One region of the Ensifer sp. 2TAB8 genome, then DNA from elsewhere that is predicted to be linked to it. Evidence: predicted binding sites of a transcription regulator. Region 1 holds the regulator's gene; the other holds the start of a gene.

Region 1 (8,276 bases):
ACTGAGGTTTACGATGACGCGTTCGTCGAAGGCGATCGCCAAAGCCCGTTTGCGCACGAAGCCTGTGAGGAATTCGGGGTCGGTGACATTCACGAAGAGGAATTTGCCGTTCTCGTCTCCGGCGGCGGTCGCCGAAGCGCTCCAGGGATCGCTCTTGTCGAAGCGAAACGTCAGGTCATAGTCCTTGCCGATCTCGAGCGACTTCCAGTCGTCGCTGGCAAAGCTCATGTAGAGTGGCGATTCGGAGCCCTTGGGATAGAAACCCAGGCGCAGCCTGACCCCGCCCTCGAACATCGACGTAATGAAACACGAGCCTTCCATCGACGTGTCGGAAGCAACAATCCAGCCGCCGACCTCCTTCCACTTGATGATCTCGGACTCTTCAGCCGCGGCTGGCCCCGTCACCATCAGACAGCTCATCAACCCGAACAGCAATCTACGCATGCAAAGCCCCCGTTTGCTCGCATTTTGATGGGTCGCCGCGTGACTGTCGAGGGTGGGCGACCCGTACCCACGCAATATTTTAGGAATATTCACCTCTCGCGCGGACCGGTGCTCACGCCAAGGAATTACATGGCGAAGGGATCCTTCGACGACTTGCTCTGCCCGCCGCCCGCAAACGGGTCATTGTTCGGCGCATTGTTGCCGGCGCCCGCAAACGGATCGGCGGCCTCCCCCTGTCCGCCGCTCGGCATCAGCGTGTTCACGGCCTCCTGGCATTTGAACATCTCGCTGACGGCCTTCATCGAATCACGCAGGCTGAGGCTCGCCACCACACGACCTTCGAACGCCAGCGCCAGCGTATTCTTGCGCACGAATTCGGTGAAGAAGTCGGTATTGGAAAAATTGACGACCAGAGCCTTCGAACCCGTGAGGTCCACGCCGAACGCAACGGCCGGCCACTGGCGGCCGCGGTCGAGCTGCAAGGCAACGTCATACTCTCTTTGCGGCTCGATCGATTTCCAGGTGGCATTGCCGATCGAAAGAAACGCCAGGTTCGCCGATCCCTTTGGATAGAAGCCGATACGAAGAATCGCGCCGGCGTCATAGCTCGTCGCCGCGTAGCACGAGCCGCCCAAGGACGGATCGGAACCGACCGTCCAGGCGTTGATCCGCTTCCAGATATTCGAACGGCCCTCTTCAGCAGAGGCCGCTCCGGCCGCCACCAACAGACCGAGAACCGCCAACGACAATCTATGCATGCAACCACCCCACTTTCCCCGCAAAGTTATCGTATTTTTGCAACCTGTCGAGACAATGCGGCGCGATCACAACAGGGATTTGCGCACTCCAACAGGGAGGACATTGACTGGCACAACCGATGCGAATGCGGGTCGGCCGATCGCACCAGGATCAAGGGCCTTGCCGCCGCGCACCTCTGGCGCAAAACGGTCACAGCCTGAACTCAAAGACCTGTTGAACACATGAGAGTGATCGCCAAGTTTGCTGGACTTCGGAACGAAAGCGCGGTTCACATCGTTAACCGCCCCGTAGTCCCACCCTTGCCTCAAAGTGGACGATCACCGTGCTTGCCGCCCTGCTTCTCGCTTCGATAGTCGCATCGCCTAACATGCCTGACGTCAAGCTCAGTGCCGCCACGGTCGATGAACTGCAGACGGACTTCGAAAGCGCCGTACCCTGCCACCAGATTGATGGACGCAACGTGTGGAAGGGCGCCATTGCGTTCTACATCCAGTCGTTCGTCTATGACGGCGACACGCCCGTGGCAACCGATGCGGCGGACGCGGTGCTTCCCGAAGACAACAGCGCCGAGACGGTGAAGGAATTCGAAGACGCCTGCGCCGCCACGCAGCCGGCCTGACCCTCGCCATCAGAACGCTCGCGATTCGCCCGATGCGGTCCAATGCGGCCGTTGCCGGCCACACAATCATCACCCAAACCCGCTTTGCTCCCGTAAAAGTGACCAATCAGCACGCGCAGTCGCGCCAATTGACTGAATTCACGGAATTTTAGGCACTTGCAGAACACATATGGAACAGATAGTGTCTGTTCTTGATTTGTTTCACGCCTTCTGGAGCGACGTGCCATGCTGACCCGCAAGCAACAGGAATTGCTTCTGTTCATTCACGAACGCATGAAGGAGTCGGGCGTCCCGCCGTCATTCGATGAGATGAAGGATGCGCTCGACCTGGCGTCGAAGTCCGGCATCCACCGTCTGATTACCGCGCTCGAAGAACGCGGGTTCATTCGCCGTCTTCCGAACCGGGCCCGCGCGCTCGAGGTCATCAAGCTTCCGGAAGCCTACGCGTCCAGCCAGCAGCAGCCGCGTCGCGGCTTCTCGCCGAGCGTGATCGAGGGAAGCCTCGGCAAGCCGCCGGCGGCAGCCCCTGCCGCACCACCGAAGCCGGCGCCGGTGGCCGAAAACACATCAGTTTCCGTGCCGGTCATGGGCCGCATCGCTGCCGGTGTGCCGATCTCGGCGATCCAGAACAACACGCACGACATCACCGTTCCGCTCGACATGATCGGCAACGGCGAACACTACGCCCTCGAAGTCAAGGGCGACTCGATGATCGAAGCCGGCATCTTCGACGGCGACACCGTGATCATCCGAAATGGCAATACCGCCAACCCCGGCGATATCATCGTGGCGCTCGTGGATGACGAGGAAGCGACGCTGAAGCGATTCCGACGCAAGGGCGCATCGATTGCGCTTGAGGCCGCAAACCCTGCCTACGAGACACGGATCTTCGGGCCTGATCGTGTGAAGATCCAGGGCAAGCTCGTTGGGCTGATCCGCCGCTACCATTGACCTCCAGAAAAAATCGGCACTCTGAAGAGCCTCGCTGCCGCTTGGGGTAGCGAGGCTCTTCTTGTTTATCCGATAACGCGCCGCTTACTCGTGGATGGTGTATTCACCGAGTTCGCAAAGGTCCTGCGTATCTTCGGTCGTATCAAGGCCCGAGTCCTCTTCGAATTCGAAGCGCATGTCGTACTTGCAGACATCCCGACCGTCAGCGATGGTGATCTCCATGTTCTCGCCGGGGTTCAGAACCTGCCGGCCGAATACATCGTCTTCCCACTCGTTGACGCCCACCGGCGACGTGTAGAAGTTAGTCAGAACTGCATTTGTGTTGTTCTTCAGCTTGAAAACCAGGTCCTCTGCCCGCGCCTCGAATGTGGTCGCAGCAAAGAGGGCCAAGGCCGTCAGGACAAGTTTCGTTTTCATATAAGCCATTGCCTCCGCTTGATGATGACGGACGCTATCGATGCGGCTGATGTCAGCGGAGTCATCGTTCCCCCTCTACCGATTTCACCGAAGCGATAAGATCCGCAGGGGATTTAGAAGACGTGGCTTGTGCGGGCGTGTGGCACGCCTGAGCGAAAGCTCCCAGGTGTCTCAACCCGGAGTAAGCTGAGGAAGGCAATCGTTCCGACCTCCTCTTGAAGCATTGCTGCACGCTGGGCAGGAGCAATCGACATTGCCAGACGTTCTGCCTGTGGAAAGCGCCCGAACCGCAAATTCGCTTTGTGCTTTTTCCGAAAATGCCTCTTGCGGATTTTCTGCAATCATTCTAAATCCCCGCCAACGCTCGGTTATCCGAGCCGTGAGGCCTCGTGGCGGAGTGGTGACGCAGAGGACTGCAAATCCTTGTACCCCGGTTCAATTCCGGGCGAGGCCTCCAAATACATTCACCAATATAATCAATATGTTGCAGTCGTCGCGAAGCGGAAAAACACCGCTTCCGCGTAACGCGATGTTGCTACGAGATTCCCTTGCTTTCCCTGCACTTCCACGCGGCGACGGCGGATCCATACGACATGAAATGCGACATGTTCACAGCGAATCCTGAGCCAGAAACCCGCTCACCAGCTGCAGGTGCTTGAACCCCGCTTCTCCTTCGCGCCGCCTACGAACACGTCGCAGGTCACTGTCTCTGCGGAAGGCTGTCATAGCGCCCTCCGGGCCGCCCTGTGAGCGTCCATGAGGGTCGCGACGGGATCGGTCGCTGCCACTTCATCGCCTTCTGCAAGAAGCGCTCGTCCCTCACATCGATCTCGGCGAGCGCGATTCTGACGACAATCTCGCCGATCTTTTCGAGGCTCAGCACGTACTCCCGATGCTGTCTGCCGCCCCTAAAGAGGCGCGGCCCCTTGTCGAACTTGGACGTGGCGCGGAAAGAGCTCCCACACACCAAACCCTTCAAAGAACGCATAAATCCGTCGACGACGTATTTCGACATCGTGGCCAACAAAACATAGTCGTGCTGCGGCGGCCACAACATGGCGTCGACCTTCCGAATTAAGCAACTTCTAAAGTTACGCTTGAAGCCGCTCGCAACCGTGGCATTCTTACCGGCGATCGAGGGGGAGGTATTTGGATGCTGAAGGGTAGAACGTTGCTCTTCGCCGACATCATCGGCAGGTTCGGTATCTGCGCGTATTTCGCAATCGCGATGTTGCGGCGCATCGTTCACGCCGCGCAAATCGTGGTGAAAGACGAATGGCAGTCGGCTGACGTCTTGGCGTTGACTTCAACCGCCGCCACCGTCCTATTCCTCGGAATGGTCTGCGTGGTAGCCATTACGCGCTTGCCCCCGATCAAAGCAGCCACTGGCTTCGAGCCCTATTTGACCGCGATGGCAGGAACATTTCTTCTCGGGCTGATCGCATACTTACCCGAGCCCGCCGATACAGGCTTGGCGCTTCAAATGGCCGGCACGGCTATGATCGTGGTCGGGATGGTTTCGTCAGCCTTCGTTCTTTTCTGGCTCGGTCGCGCCTTCAGCATCATGCCGGAGGCCCGGACCTTGATAACGGGCGGCCCCTACTCGGTTGTTCGCCACCCGCTCCATCTAACGGAAGAGATCGCCATCATCGGCTTGATCGTCCTCAATCTTTCTGTCTGGTCAGTACTTCTTGGGGGTGTCCAGTGGCTGCTGCAATTTCGCAGAATGATCAACGAGGAACGAGTATTGCAGACCGCGTTCCCCAGTTATGGCGCCTATGCACTCGACGTCCCGCGCATTCTTCCATTCATGAACGCGGGTAAGCTGCGATCAGCACAGTGAAGCCAAGGTGGGATTTGCTCGTTCTGATACCGGATGAACGCGACGCCGGAGCCGTTGCCGCCATAACCGGTTGAGGCGGCGGATCGGCGAGACAGGCGGGATCCAGTCAGAAGGCCATCAGCACACCACCACCGCGTGAGCTGCGGCCTCCGAAAAATCACCACATTGGTGAAGCGTGCTGCGGCAATGTCTTCCTTCGAAGGCATTGCGGTTCTGCAAATATCGGCCTCAGCACCAGGGCGTCGTGTGTCCCGTCCACGGCCGCACCAGTCCCTCGTTTACGAGGACGCGTCCGATGGATTGATCGCCGCGAGTGACCAGCCGCAGCTTTTCACCGGCCTTGGCGTCCTGACGACTGTTCGCCGTTTCCAGCCTGAAGTCACCTGCGTTCAGCAGTTCGCGCAGGCGCTGCTTGGCGTAAAAGCCGCGCGAACGTTCCTTGTCGCAGCTTGCCTGGCGAATACGCGGTGCATCGACGTCCGCCACGCGGATCGTGTCTCCGTGGTAGAGGAAAGTGGCGCCGTCGATCACGCAGTTGTCGTTGCGAATCCCACAGAAATAAAACTGATCCGTGCGGATCGATGCCGTTTTGACTTCCTCATTCGGCCGCACCGCGGGTGTCGGCGCGTTCGCGCCGACGTCCACCGACGGCACGGGAGCTGCAAGCGCAACTCTTGTCACGGGGGTTGGCTTTTGCTTCTCCGCTTGCTGCGCGGGACGCCCGTCCGCTTTCTGCGCGACACGTGCGGGCTTCGGCTTCGAATCATGACGGGACGTGAACGCCACCACATCCGATACCACCGGCCAGTGCTTCAGTTCGGCGCGATGATCATAGGCGACTACGCCGCCGACGATAGCCGCGGCGGCCAGATACCACGGCGCCATACCGCCTTGCTTGCCCTTGCTCCGGCCGGAATTCCTGCTTCGACGTTTCGTAGTGGCTTTGGCCATGCGTCCTCATCCTGATTCGCGACCGCATTATGCGTTTGATGCGTTGCCGAAAAGTTTTCGGCCGCCCCCTCAATAGGCAGATGCAGGTTCGGAATCAGGCGGCAGAAGAATCGAACGAGACAGGTCGGTGCGGTTCGGCGCTGACGAAGACGGCCACCGAGAGACGGAAGCGACGATTTTGGCTCACGACCCCTTCGACGAGTTTGTGCGCCCGCGCCAACGCGCCCACCAGACCGCCAGACGGCGGCGGCGGCGGCGGACGGATGGGAGATCGTGCGAAAGAACGATGAGGCCCAGCGGTATCATCCAGAAGCCGAGCACCGGCAGAAAGCCGAGAAAGCCGCAGAACACCAGGAGCGAGCCCAACAGGATACGCAGCAGTGGCGATTCCGGCAGCGTGATGCGCCATTTGCCGAGCACGATCTGTCGTGTCTGCGGATCGATCCCGAAATGCATCTGCTTCCTGTTTTTGTTCATCATTCCCTATCCGGCGTCTTTTCCCACAATTGGGGACTTCTCCACAGCCTCGCAACCGAACTTGTCACTTTTTTTGAAAAAACCGCTTGGCAAATCAGAAAAGCATGCGTATTAGCAGCCTCACTTCTGAAGCGCACAGCAAACAGCGGCGCGGATGATCCCTGGTAGCTCAGCGGTAGAGCATTCGACTGTTAATCGACAGGTCGCCGGTTCGAATCCGGCCCGGGGAGCCACTTTCTAAAAGAGCCATTTGCAGAGATGCAGATGGCTCTTTTTCATTTTGCACCTAAGTTCCCCGGGTGAGCAATCCCAAACCTAGACGGTATTCATGACAAAGGCGGCGCCCATCATCGTCTGGTTCCGCAAGGACCTGCGTCTTGCCGACAATCGCGCCCTTGCGGCCGCGGTCGGTGAGGCTCCCGTCATTCCGCTCTATATCCGGGAGCCGGACGAAAGCGGCAACGGTCCGCTGGGGGCTGCGCAGCGATGGTGGCTGCATCATTCGCTGGAGGCGTTGAGGGCTCGCCTCGCCCAATTCGGCTCGCAACTCATTTTCCGCTCCGGCGACCCGCTGGACGTGCTCACCGACGTGGCGCGCAAATCAGGAGCGCAGCGCGTTCATTGGAATCGCCGCTACGATCCCTCGGGCATCGCCACCGATACCACCTTGAAGAAGGCGCTCTCAGCTCAGGGGATCGCCACCGAGAGTTTTGCCGGACAGTTGCTGCATGAACCTATGCGCCTGCTGACGACGACCGGCGGCCCCTATCGCGTGTTCACGCCCTTCTGGCGCGCCCTCGATTCAAAGTTTGAACCGGCTCCGCCAATCGACGAACCGCAACAAATCGTGTCACCGGAAACCTGGCCGTCGTCCGAACCGCTTGGCCAATGGTCGCTTCTGCCAACAAAACCGAACTGGGCGGCCACGTTCAGCGAAATATGGACGCCGGGAGAAAAAGGCGCGGCCGCTCGCCTCGACGAATTTATCGACGAAAAGCTCAAAGATTACAAAGTTCGCCGGGACCTTCCTGACGCTGACGGCACGTCCCTGCTCTCTCCCCACCTTGCCCTCGGGGAGATATCGCCGGCGCAGATTTGGCACGCGACACAAGGGTTACAGACCGAAGGCGGTGAAGGTGTCGCCACCTTCCGAAAGGAGGTCGCCTGGCGCGAGTTCTCCTACCATCTGCTGTTTCACTATCCCGAACTCCCCCGGCGCAACCTCGATCGCCGATTCGATCATTTCCACTGGCTTGACCACGAAGGCGACTTTTACCTGTGGTCCAAGGGCCTGACCGGATTTCCGATCGTCGATGCCGGCATGCGCCAGCTCTGGCGGCATGGCTATATGCACAACCGCGTGCGGATGATCGCCGCGTCCTTCCTCATCAAGGATCTCCTGATCGACTGGCGAAGGGGAGAAGCCTGGTTTCGCAACACGCTGGTGGATGCGGATCCGGCAAATAATGCAGCAAGCTGGCAATGGGTCGCGGGATCAGGCGCCGATGCGGCACCGTTCTTCCGAATTTTCAATCCGGTTCTCCAGGGCGAAAAATTCGACCCGGACGGCGCCTATGTAAAGCGCTTCGTGCCGGAACTCGAACGTCTGGAGCCGCGCTACATCCATCGCCCCTTTGCTGCTCCGGCCGCACTCCTCGCAGATGCCGGCATCGAACTCGGCGCGACCTATCCAAAGCCGATTGTCGACCATGCCATGGCCCGGGACCGCGCGCTCGCGGCGTTCCGCGAGATCACAAGCGCGCCGAGAGAACCGTAGCGAATACAGGCCCCCGGTAGAATTCCACGGTTGGCGTC
Region 2 (8,276 bases), on a different contig from region 1:
CTTCAGATCCGCTCGCCGCGCTTCAAGTTTATGGTTTTTCGCATGTCGTTATCACAGAACCGCTGCACACTTTTGTGCGACATGCTTTAGGCCAAGAGTTCACGCCCAAGGGAGAAACCGATGTCCGACACACGCAAGCCCGGCCGCGGCCGCGTCTATTCCTCGATCACGGAAACGATCGGCGACACGCCCATCGTGCGACTGGACAAGCTTGCCAAGGAAAAGGGTGTCAAGGCGAACCTGCTCGCCAAGCTCGAATTCTTCAACCCGATCGCCTCGGTCAAGGACCGCATCGGCGTGGCGATGATCGAGAGCCTGGAAGCGCAAGGCAAGATTACACCCGGCCGCACGACGCTGATCGAGCCGACCTCGGGCAATACCGGCATCGCGCTCGCCTTCGTCGCCGCCGCCAAGGGCTACAAGCTGATCCTCACCATGCCGGAGACCATGTCAGTCGAGCGGCGCAAGATGCTGGCTCTGTTCGGCGCCGAACTGGTGCTGACTGAAGGCGCGAAGGGCATGAAGGGCGCGATCGCCAAGGCGCAGGAACTGGTCGAGACGTTGCCGGACGCGATTATTCCGCAACAGTTCGAAAACCCGGCCAATCCGGAAATTCACCGCAGGACGACGGCAGAGGAAATCTGGAACGACACCGACGGTGCTGTCGACATCTTCGTGTCCGGCATCGGCACAGGCGGCACGATTACCGGCGCCGGCCAGGTGCTGAAGGCGCGCAAGCCGTCGATCAAGGTCATCGCCGTCGAGCCGGAGGAATCTCCCGTGCTTTCCGGCGGCAATCCCGGGCCGCACAAGATCCAGGGCATCGGCGCGGGCTTCGCCCCTGCGATCCTCGACACCACGGTCTATGACGAGATCGTCACGGTCAACAGCACTGAAGCGATCGAGGCCGCCCGCCTCGTCGCAAGACTTGAAGGCGTGCCGGTCGGTATTTCTGCAGGCGCAGCACTGACCGCCGCGATCGAGGTCGGCCAGCGCGAGGAAAATGCCGGCAAGACCATCGTCGTCATCATCCCATCCTTTGCCGAGCGCTATCTCTCGACGGTGCTGTTCGAGGGTCTGGGTGGTTAGTCCACTGCTCTCCAACGTTCCGTAAGGGCGCCGAGGGCGCCCTTTTTTCGTTCTGCCTTGCGGCCGGCAGCCCCGCTTCAGCCAGCCTGCTCGGTGAAGCCAGCGAGATTGGCGAGCGTCGAGCGAAGGCCGGCGTCGTGATCCTCCTTGGAAATCCCCTCCGGCACGTTCTCGCAGGTGACGCTGACGTGGGTGCCATCTGCCAGCGGCTCCAGCGCCCAGGTGATCCGCATCGTCCCGGCAAGGGCCGGATCGTCGGATTGAAACTCGGACTCCTGCACCACGCACCGATCCTGCTCCAACGCGACGAAGCGGCCAGAAACAATGTCGGTGTCCTCCGAGCTCTTGCCCTGCGTCCTGTCGTCCGGCGCCTCGTAGATCAGTTCCATGCGGAAGAGGCCGCCGACATGGGGCTCAAAAGTACGCACCTGCCCCTTCATGCCTTCGGGCGGCAACCAGACCGCAACGGCAACGGGATCGATGAGCGCGGCATAGATGACTGATGGCGGCGCCTTGATCAGACGTTCGGCGCGATCGGTTCTTCTGCCGTCTGATGCATCCGTCATCCGGTTCACTCCCTGTCGGCTAATTCAAGGATGATTGTACCGGAGTTTGCGGCGGCGGTGAGATACACCTCATCCGCATCGCGCGAGATCGACAAGCGCGGCGCTGACCCGGGAAAGACCCGTCCATCACAAGACTGATCAGCGCGTCCAAGCGTTTCGAGCAGCGGCTATGCCTGGGGGAGAACATAGTGTCGGAACCTCAAAACAAGAAAACATGGATCGATTGCCGCACTGGGGCGATCGCTATGCCGCCGCCTGCAGCCGCTCGCCGGCGATCCGATAGGAAATCGCTTCGGCAAGATGAATACGGCCGACCGTTGCGGCACCGTCGAGATCGGCGAGGGTGCGGGCGACCTTCAGCACGCGATGGTAACCTCGGGCGGAGAATTTCATCTTTTCGGCCGCATCCCGCAGAAGCTGCAGCCCCGCCGCGTCGGGTGCTGCGATCTTCTCGATCAGCGAGGTCGACGCGCGGGCATTGCTGGTCAGGTCCGCGCGGCCGAGGACGGCAAAGCGGTCGATCTGCATGGCACGGGCGCGAGCGACACGACGCGCAACGACCTCACTGATTTCGGCCGCCGCCGGCTTCAGCAGATCGGCGGCGCTGACGGCCGGCACGTCGATGCGGATATCGATGCGGTCCATCAGCGGACCGGAGATACGCGCCTGATAGTCGGACATGCAGCGCGGCCCGCGGGCGCAGCTGCGGCCGGGCTCGCCGGCCATCCCGCAGCGGCAGGGATTCATGGCGGCAACGAGCTGGATCGCGGCGGGATAGCTCACCCGGTGATTGGCGCGGGCGATGATGCATTCGGCAGTCTCGAGCGGCTGGCGCAGCGCGTCGAGCACCTGCGGCGAGAATTCCGGAAACTCGTCGAGGAACAGCACGCCGTTATGGGCGAGCGAGGCCTCGCCGGGCTTGGCGCGCAAGCCACCACCGACCATGGCCGCCATGGTCGCGGAGTGGTGCGGCGTGCGGAACGGCCGCCGGTCCGACAGCTTGCCGCCCGGCAGTTGCCCGGCGATCGAATGGATCATCGAGACTTCGAGAAGCTCGGCCGGATTGAGCGGCGGCAGGATCGACGGCAGGCGGGCGGCGAGCATCGACTTGCCTGATCCGGGCGGGCCAACCATCAAGAGATTGTGGTTGCCGGCAGCGGCCACCTCAAGCGCGCGCTTGGCGCTCTCCTGGCCCTTGATATCGGCGAGGTCGGGCAGGTTAGATGCGCCCGAGCGGATTGCGGCCTCCGGCCGCGAAAGCACCTGCGTGCCGCGGAAATGGTTGGCGATGGCGATCAGGCTGCGCGGCGCCAGGATATCGATCTCGGCCCCGGCCCAGGCCGCCTCGGGTCCGCTTTCGGCCGGGCAGATCAGCCCTTTGCCGAGCGCATTGGCGCCGATTGCCGCAGGAAGCGCACCGGCAACTGCGGCAATGGTGCCATCGAGATTGAGTTCGCCGATCACAACGTATGGCGCCAGTGCATCGCCGGGGATGGCGCCGAGGGCTGCCATCAGCCCGAGTGCGATGGCGAGGTCGAAATGGCTGCCTTCCTTCGGCAGGTCGGCGGGCGCGAGATTGACGGTGACCCGCTTAGCCGGCAGGGCGAGACCGGAGGCATGCAACGCGGCCTGTACCCGCTCGCGGCTTTCGGCGACGGCCTTGTCCGGCAGGCCGACGATCTGCATGCCGACCTTGCCCGGCGCGACCATCACCTGCACGTCAACAGGCAGTCCCTCGATACCCTGAAATGCCACCGTGCTGACGCGCGCGACCATGCTTGCCCCCTCGCCCAGGCAGCCCGGCTATCGGGCGCCGCAACCGCCCAGAGTTGCAGACAGAAGCCTTGCACGGATAACGCACAAAAACAAGAACAATTACAGAACATTCGAAAGGAGGCGGACGCACCGACAAAGGTGCAGTTCCGGCAAACGGCCGCGGGCGAAGGCCCGCAGCACGCTTCGTCGACCGGAGTAGTCTATCCGCTAGCGCCGATCAGGCGCGCTTGCGCTCGATCGCATCCCAGAGAAGGCTGGCGACATCGGCGCCGCCGAACTTCTTGACTTCGCGAATGCCGGTCGGCGAGGTCACGTTGATCTCGGTCATGTAGTCGCCGATGACGTCGATGCCGACGAAGAGGAAGCCGCGGGCCTTCAGCGCCGGAGCGATGCGTTCGCAGATTTCCTTTTCGCGCGCCGTCAGTTCGGTCGGCTCCGGGCGGCCGCCGGCATGCATGTTGGAGCGGGCGTCATGCTCGGCCGGAACGCGGTTGATGGCGCCGACCGGCTCGCCGTCGACGAGCAGGATGCGCTTGTCGCCCTTGCGCACCGCCGGCAGGTATTCCTGGGCGATGAAGGGCTCGCGGAACATCTGGCCGAACATTTCCAGAAGAGAAGAGAGGTTGCGATCGTCGCGCGTCGAATGGAAAACGCCGGCGCCGCCATTGCCGTAGAGCGGCTTCAGGATGATGTCGCCCATCTCCTGGCGGAAGCTGGCGATTTCGGCGGGGTCGCGGGTGATCAGCGTCTTCGGCATCAGGTCGGCAAATTCGGTGACGAAGATCTTCTCCGGCGAATTGCGCACCCAGGCCGGATCATTGACGACCAGCGTCTTCGGATGCAGGCGCTCGAGAAGATGCGTCGAGGTGATGTAGGCCATGTCGAAGGGCGGATCCTGGCGGAGCAGGATGACGTCCATCGTCGAAAGATCGACGCGCTCGGCTTCGCCAAGCGTGAAGTGATCGCCCTTGACGTCGCGCAGCGTCATCTGCTGCGCGCTCGCATAGACCTTGCCGTCGCGCAGCGACAGTTTCTCAGGCGTATAGTGGAAGAGACGATAGCCGCGCGACTGTGCCTCGAGGCTCATGGCGAAGGTGGAATCCCCCGCGATGTTGATGCCCGAGACATGGTCCATCTGGACCCCGACATTGACGATTTTCGCCATCTACCCATCCCTCATGGATCACGGATAGCCGTGATCGATTTCAAACCGCCGGAACGGAAGAGGACGGAAAACCGCTGCCCTCTGCCGCACTGGCAAAGCCCTCGACATGTAGAATGCGGGCGCGCCTTAGGCAAGGAGAGGCGAGCCTATTCAAAGCCCTCAATGGCGCAGGTGATGAGATCGTGGTCCGAAAGCGGACGACCGGTTTCATCGAGCGAGGGGACGACGCGGGTCTCGCCGATCTTCAAACCGCGCGACAGGAACCAGTCGAGCTTCATCGCCCGCTCCGGCCAGCGGGTGATGAGGCTCGGACGCGTGGTCATGATGTCGAGCGAGCCGCCGTGGCGGGTAAAGCCGCGTGCGGCACTGACGGCAAAGAGGCCTTCGGCCTCGAAGTCGCCGCCGGCGTGGTTGCCGGTGTTGAGATCGCCGCCGATCAGCACCGGCAGGCCCGGGAAAGTCTCGTCGAGGGCATCGATCAATTCCTTGACCTGGCGCTCGCGATAGACGGCGGTCGTTGCGCTTTCGAGATGAGTGGCGACGGCGACGAAGGACCCCGCCTCGGTCTCGATGACGGCGCCGATCGCAAAGCGCTCGCCAAGGCGCGGCTGCTCGCCATCGGTGAACCAGAGGCGTTCGCCCCACAGGCGTAACAGGAACGGACGGCCGAGCGGCATCGATGCCATCAGCGCATTGCCGTGAAACCCTTTGGCGTTGAAATCGTCCTCGCAGAATTCGCGCTCGGTGTCGGAGCCGAGGCCAAGCTCGATGAACTCGATGCCATAGGCGTATTGCATGCCGAGCGTATCGGCGACTTCGGCGGTCGGATGACGCTGGCCGGTACGGGCCATGCCGTTGTCCATTTCCGAAAGCAGGACGACCGGAGCATTCGTTGCGGCCAGATGCGCGGCACTTTCCGCCGGGAACAGGCAGCGTTCCAGGTTCCAGGCAGCAACGGTGAACGGAAAGGCGAGCGGCGTATCCGACGAAGGCGTGCCGCCGACCTCGATGCTGTTCATCTCCGGGCGTGCGCCCATGGCGGCGTCATGGGCCGCAATGGTGCGCACGATCGACGCAAATCCCTCGCGCAGTTCGAGCGAGGGAACGGCTAGCTGCTCTACGATTTCAAAGATCACGATGCGGTCTCCAGACGAAGGGTCTGCGCCGAGGCTTCGCCCGCAAACGACGTGCCGCGCTCCAGCCGCTTGCCAGTCTCCGGCGAGAAGAAATGCAGGCGGTCGACGGCGATGGTTACAGCGAGATCGCCCGACAGCGGCGTTTCCGGCGACAGCGCGATGGTGAGGGCCTGGCCCTCGACGGTGCCATGCACGAGCCGCTGGGCGCCCAGTTCCTCGACATAGTCGACCTGGAGCAGCATCGCGTCTTCGCCGACACCGGCAAGCCGGAGATCCTCAGCGCGCAGGCCAACGGTCACAGCGCCCTCCACCGGCGCGCGGCCGGCGAGGTCTATCCGGTGGAGGCCGATCTGCAGGCTGCCGCCTTCGATGTGTCCCTTGACGAGGTTCATCGCCGGCGAACCGATGAAGCTCGCAACGAAGGTCGAGGCCGGACGGTGGTAGACGTCGAGCGGCCGGCCGATCTGCTCGATGCGGCCGCCATTCAGAACCACCAGCCGGTCGGCGAGCGTCATCGCCTCGAGCTGGTCGTGGGTGACGTAGAGCGAGGTCGTGCCGAGGCGCTTCTGCAGGCGCTTGATTTCGCCGCGCATCGAGACACGCAGCTTGGCATCGAGATTGGAGAGCGGCTCGTCGAACAGGAAGGCCGCCGGCTTGCGTACGATGGCGCGGCCCATGGCGACACGCTGGCGCTGGCCGCCGGAGAGCGCGCGGGGTTTACGGGAAAGATAGGGCTCAATCTCCAGCATGCGTGCGGCTTCGGCGACACGGGCGTCGATCTCGGCCTTCGGGGTCTTCCGGTTCTTCAGGCCGTAGGCGAGGTTGTCGTAAACAGTCATGTGCGGATAGAGCGCGTAGTTCTGGAAGACCATGGCGATATCGCGCTCGGCCGGATCGACGTCGTTGATCACGCGCGAGCCGATCGTGACCGTGCCCTTGGAGATCGTTTCAAGGCCAGCGACCATGCGCAGGAGCGTGGACTTGCCGCAGCCGGACGGGCCGACCAGCACGATGAATTCGCCGTCCTCGATGTCGATCGAGACGGATTTCACCGCCTCGACATTGCCGTGATAGATCTTCGAGACCTCGGCGATGGTAATGGCCGCCATGGCTGCCTCCGTAAATTTGGTGTCGTTTCAGAAGCGGGCGGGACCTTTTGTCCCGCCGCCGCTCCGCTTACTTGTCGCTTTCGGTCAGGCCCTTGATGAACCAGCGCTGGAAGATCACCACGATCATCACAGGCGGCAGCATGGCGAGGATCGCCAGCGCAAAGGCCTCGTTATAGTCAGGAATGTTCGAGCCGACCCAGACGAGAAGGATCTGCTTGATGCCGCGCACCAGGGTGAAGAAGCCTTCGTCGGTGGTCATCAACGTGGGCCAGAGATACTGGTTCCAGCCGTAGACGAACATGATGATGAAGATCGCTGCCATCATGGTGCGCGAGAGCGGCACCAACACGTCGATGAAGAACTTGAACGGCCCGGCGCCATCGATGCGCGCCGCCTCCAGCAACTCGTCCGGCACCGACTTGAAGAACTGCCGGAAATAGAAGGTGCCGGTCGCAGACGCCAGCAGCGGCACGATCAAGCCGGTATAGGTGTTCGTCAGCCTCAGCGTGTTCATCACTTCGTAGGAGGGAAGGATGCGCACTTCGAGCGGCAGGAGCAGCGTCGTGAAGATCACCCAGAAGAAGAACGTCGCCAGCGGAAAGCGGAAGTAGACCAGCGCATAGGCCGCGAGCATGGAGAGCACGATCTTGCCGACGGCGAAGCCAAGCCCGAGGATCATCGAGTTCAGCATCATGTTGAAGCCGGTGATCTTGCCGGTGAAGCCGCCCTGACGCGTCAGCACGGTCTGATAGGTCTCGACGAAATGGCCGCCCCAGGTGAGGCTCAGGCCGTTGCGGTGGATATCGGCCGCCTCGTGCGTCGAGGTCATGAAGGCGACGACAACCGGCGCCACCATGATGAAGACGCCGAAGAGCAGGATGATGTGGTCGAAAATCTTGGTGCGATACATCGGCCCGACCTCAGTTGTAGTGCACGCGCCGCTCGATGAAGCGGAACTGGAAGATGGTGAGAACGAAAACGATCAGCATCAGGATCACCGATTGGGCCGAAGAGCCGCCGAGATCGTTGCCGCGGAAACCGTCCATGTAGACCTTGTAGACAAGGGTGATCGGATTGTTGGCGGCCTTGTCCTTCACCATCACATCGATGACGCCGAAGGTGTCGAACAGCGCATAGGTGACGTTGATGATCAAAAGGAAGAAGGCGGTCGGCGCGAGCAGCGGCAGGATCACCGTCCAGAAGCGACGGAAGCCGGAGCGGCAATCGATCGCCGCTGCCTCGCGCACCGAGACCGGAATGCCCTGGAGCCCTGAGAGGAAGAAGATGAAGTTGTAGGGGATCTGTTTCCAGACCGAAACGACCACCATGGAAAACGCGGTGTCGAAGTACTTCAGGCCAACCTTGATGTCCCAGCCGAACCAGCGGGCGAGCTCGACAATCGGGCCGATATGCTGATCGAAGAACATCATGCCGA

The links. The regulator LexA, encoded in region 1, represses DNA repair genes until DNA is damaged. The targets are predictions, from matches to a motif close to TGTTCNNNNTGTGTTCNG.
Region 2: the regulator LexA is predicted to act here: its motif matches at 3,523-3,540, upstream of AB4Z53_RS04305 (YifB family Mg chelatase-like AAA ATPase).

Annotation. Positions count from the first base shown of each region.
Region 1 covers NZ_JBFRGB010000007.1:233,546-241,821, forward strand. Annotated here, with positions in the region: gene AB4Z53_RS14850 (hypothetical protein) at 1-444, opposite strand, end outside; gene AB4Z53_RS14855 (hypothetical protein) at 570-1,202, opposite strand; gene AB4Z53_RS14860 (hypothetical protein) at 1,571-1,822, shown strand; gene lexA (transcriptional repressor LexA) at 2,048-2,773, shown strand; gene AB4Z53_RS14870 (hypothetical protein) at 2,858-3,190, opposite strand; tRNA gene AB4Z53_RS14875 (tRNA-Cys) at 3,574-3,647, shown strand; gene AB4Z53_RS14880 (hypothetical protein) at 3,891-4,247, opposite strand; gene AB4Z53_RS14885 (methyltransferase family protein) at 4,344-5,033, shown strand; gene AB4Z53_RS14890 (thermonuclease family protein) at 5,262-5,984, opposite strand; gene AB4Z53_RS14895 (hypothetical protein) at 6,168-6,461, opposite strand; tRNA gene AB4Z53_RS14900 (tRNA-Asn) at 6,620-6,694, shown strand; gene AB4Z53_RS14905 (cryptochrome/photolyase family protein) at 6,790-8,238, shown strand.
Region 2 covers NZ_JBFRGB010000001.1:874,726-883,001, forward strand. Annotated here, with positions in the region: gene cysK (cysteine synthase A) at 121-1,089, shown strand; gene AB4Z53_RS04300 (SRPBCC domain-containing protein) at 1,167-1,655, opposite strand; gene AB4Z53_RS04305 (YifB family Mg chelatase-like AAA ATPase) at 1,899-3,431, opposite strand; gene gshB (glutathione synthase) at 3,649-4,596, opposite strand; gene AB4Z53_RS04315 (endonuclease/exonuclease/phosphatase family protein) at 4,743-5,732, opposite strand; gene AB4Z53_RS04320 (sn-glycerol-3-phosphate import ATP-binding protein UgpC) at 5,729-6,841, opposite strand; gene ugpE (sn-glycerol-3-phosphate ABC transporter permease UgpE) at 6,909-7,751, opposite strand; gene AB4Z53_RS04330 (ABC transporter permease subunit) at 7,762-8,276, opposite strand, start outside.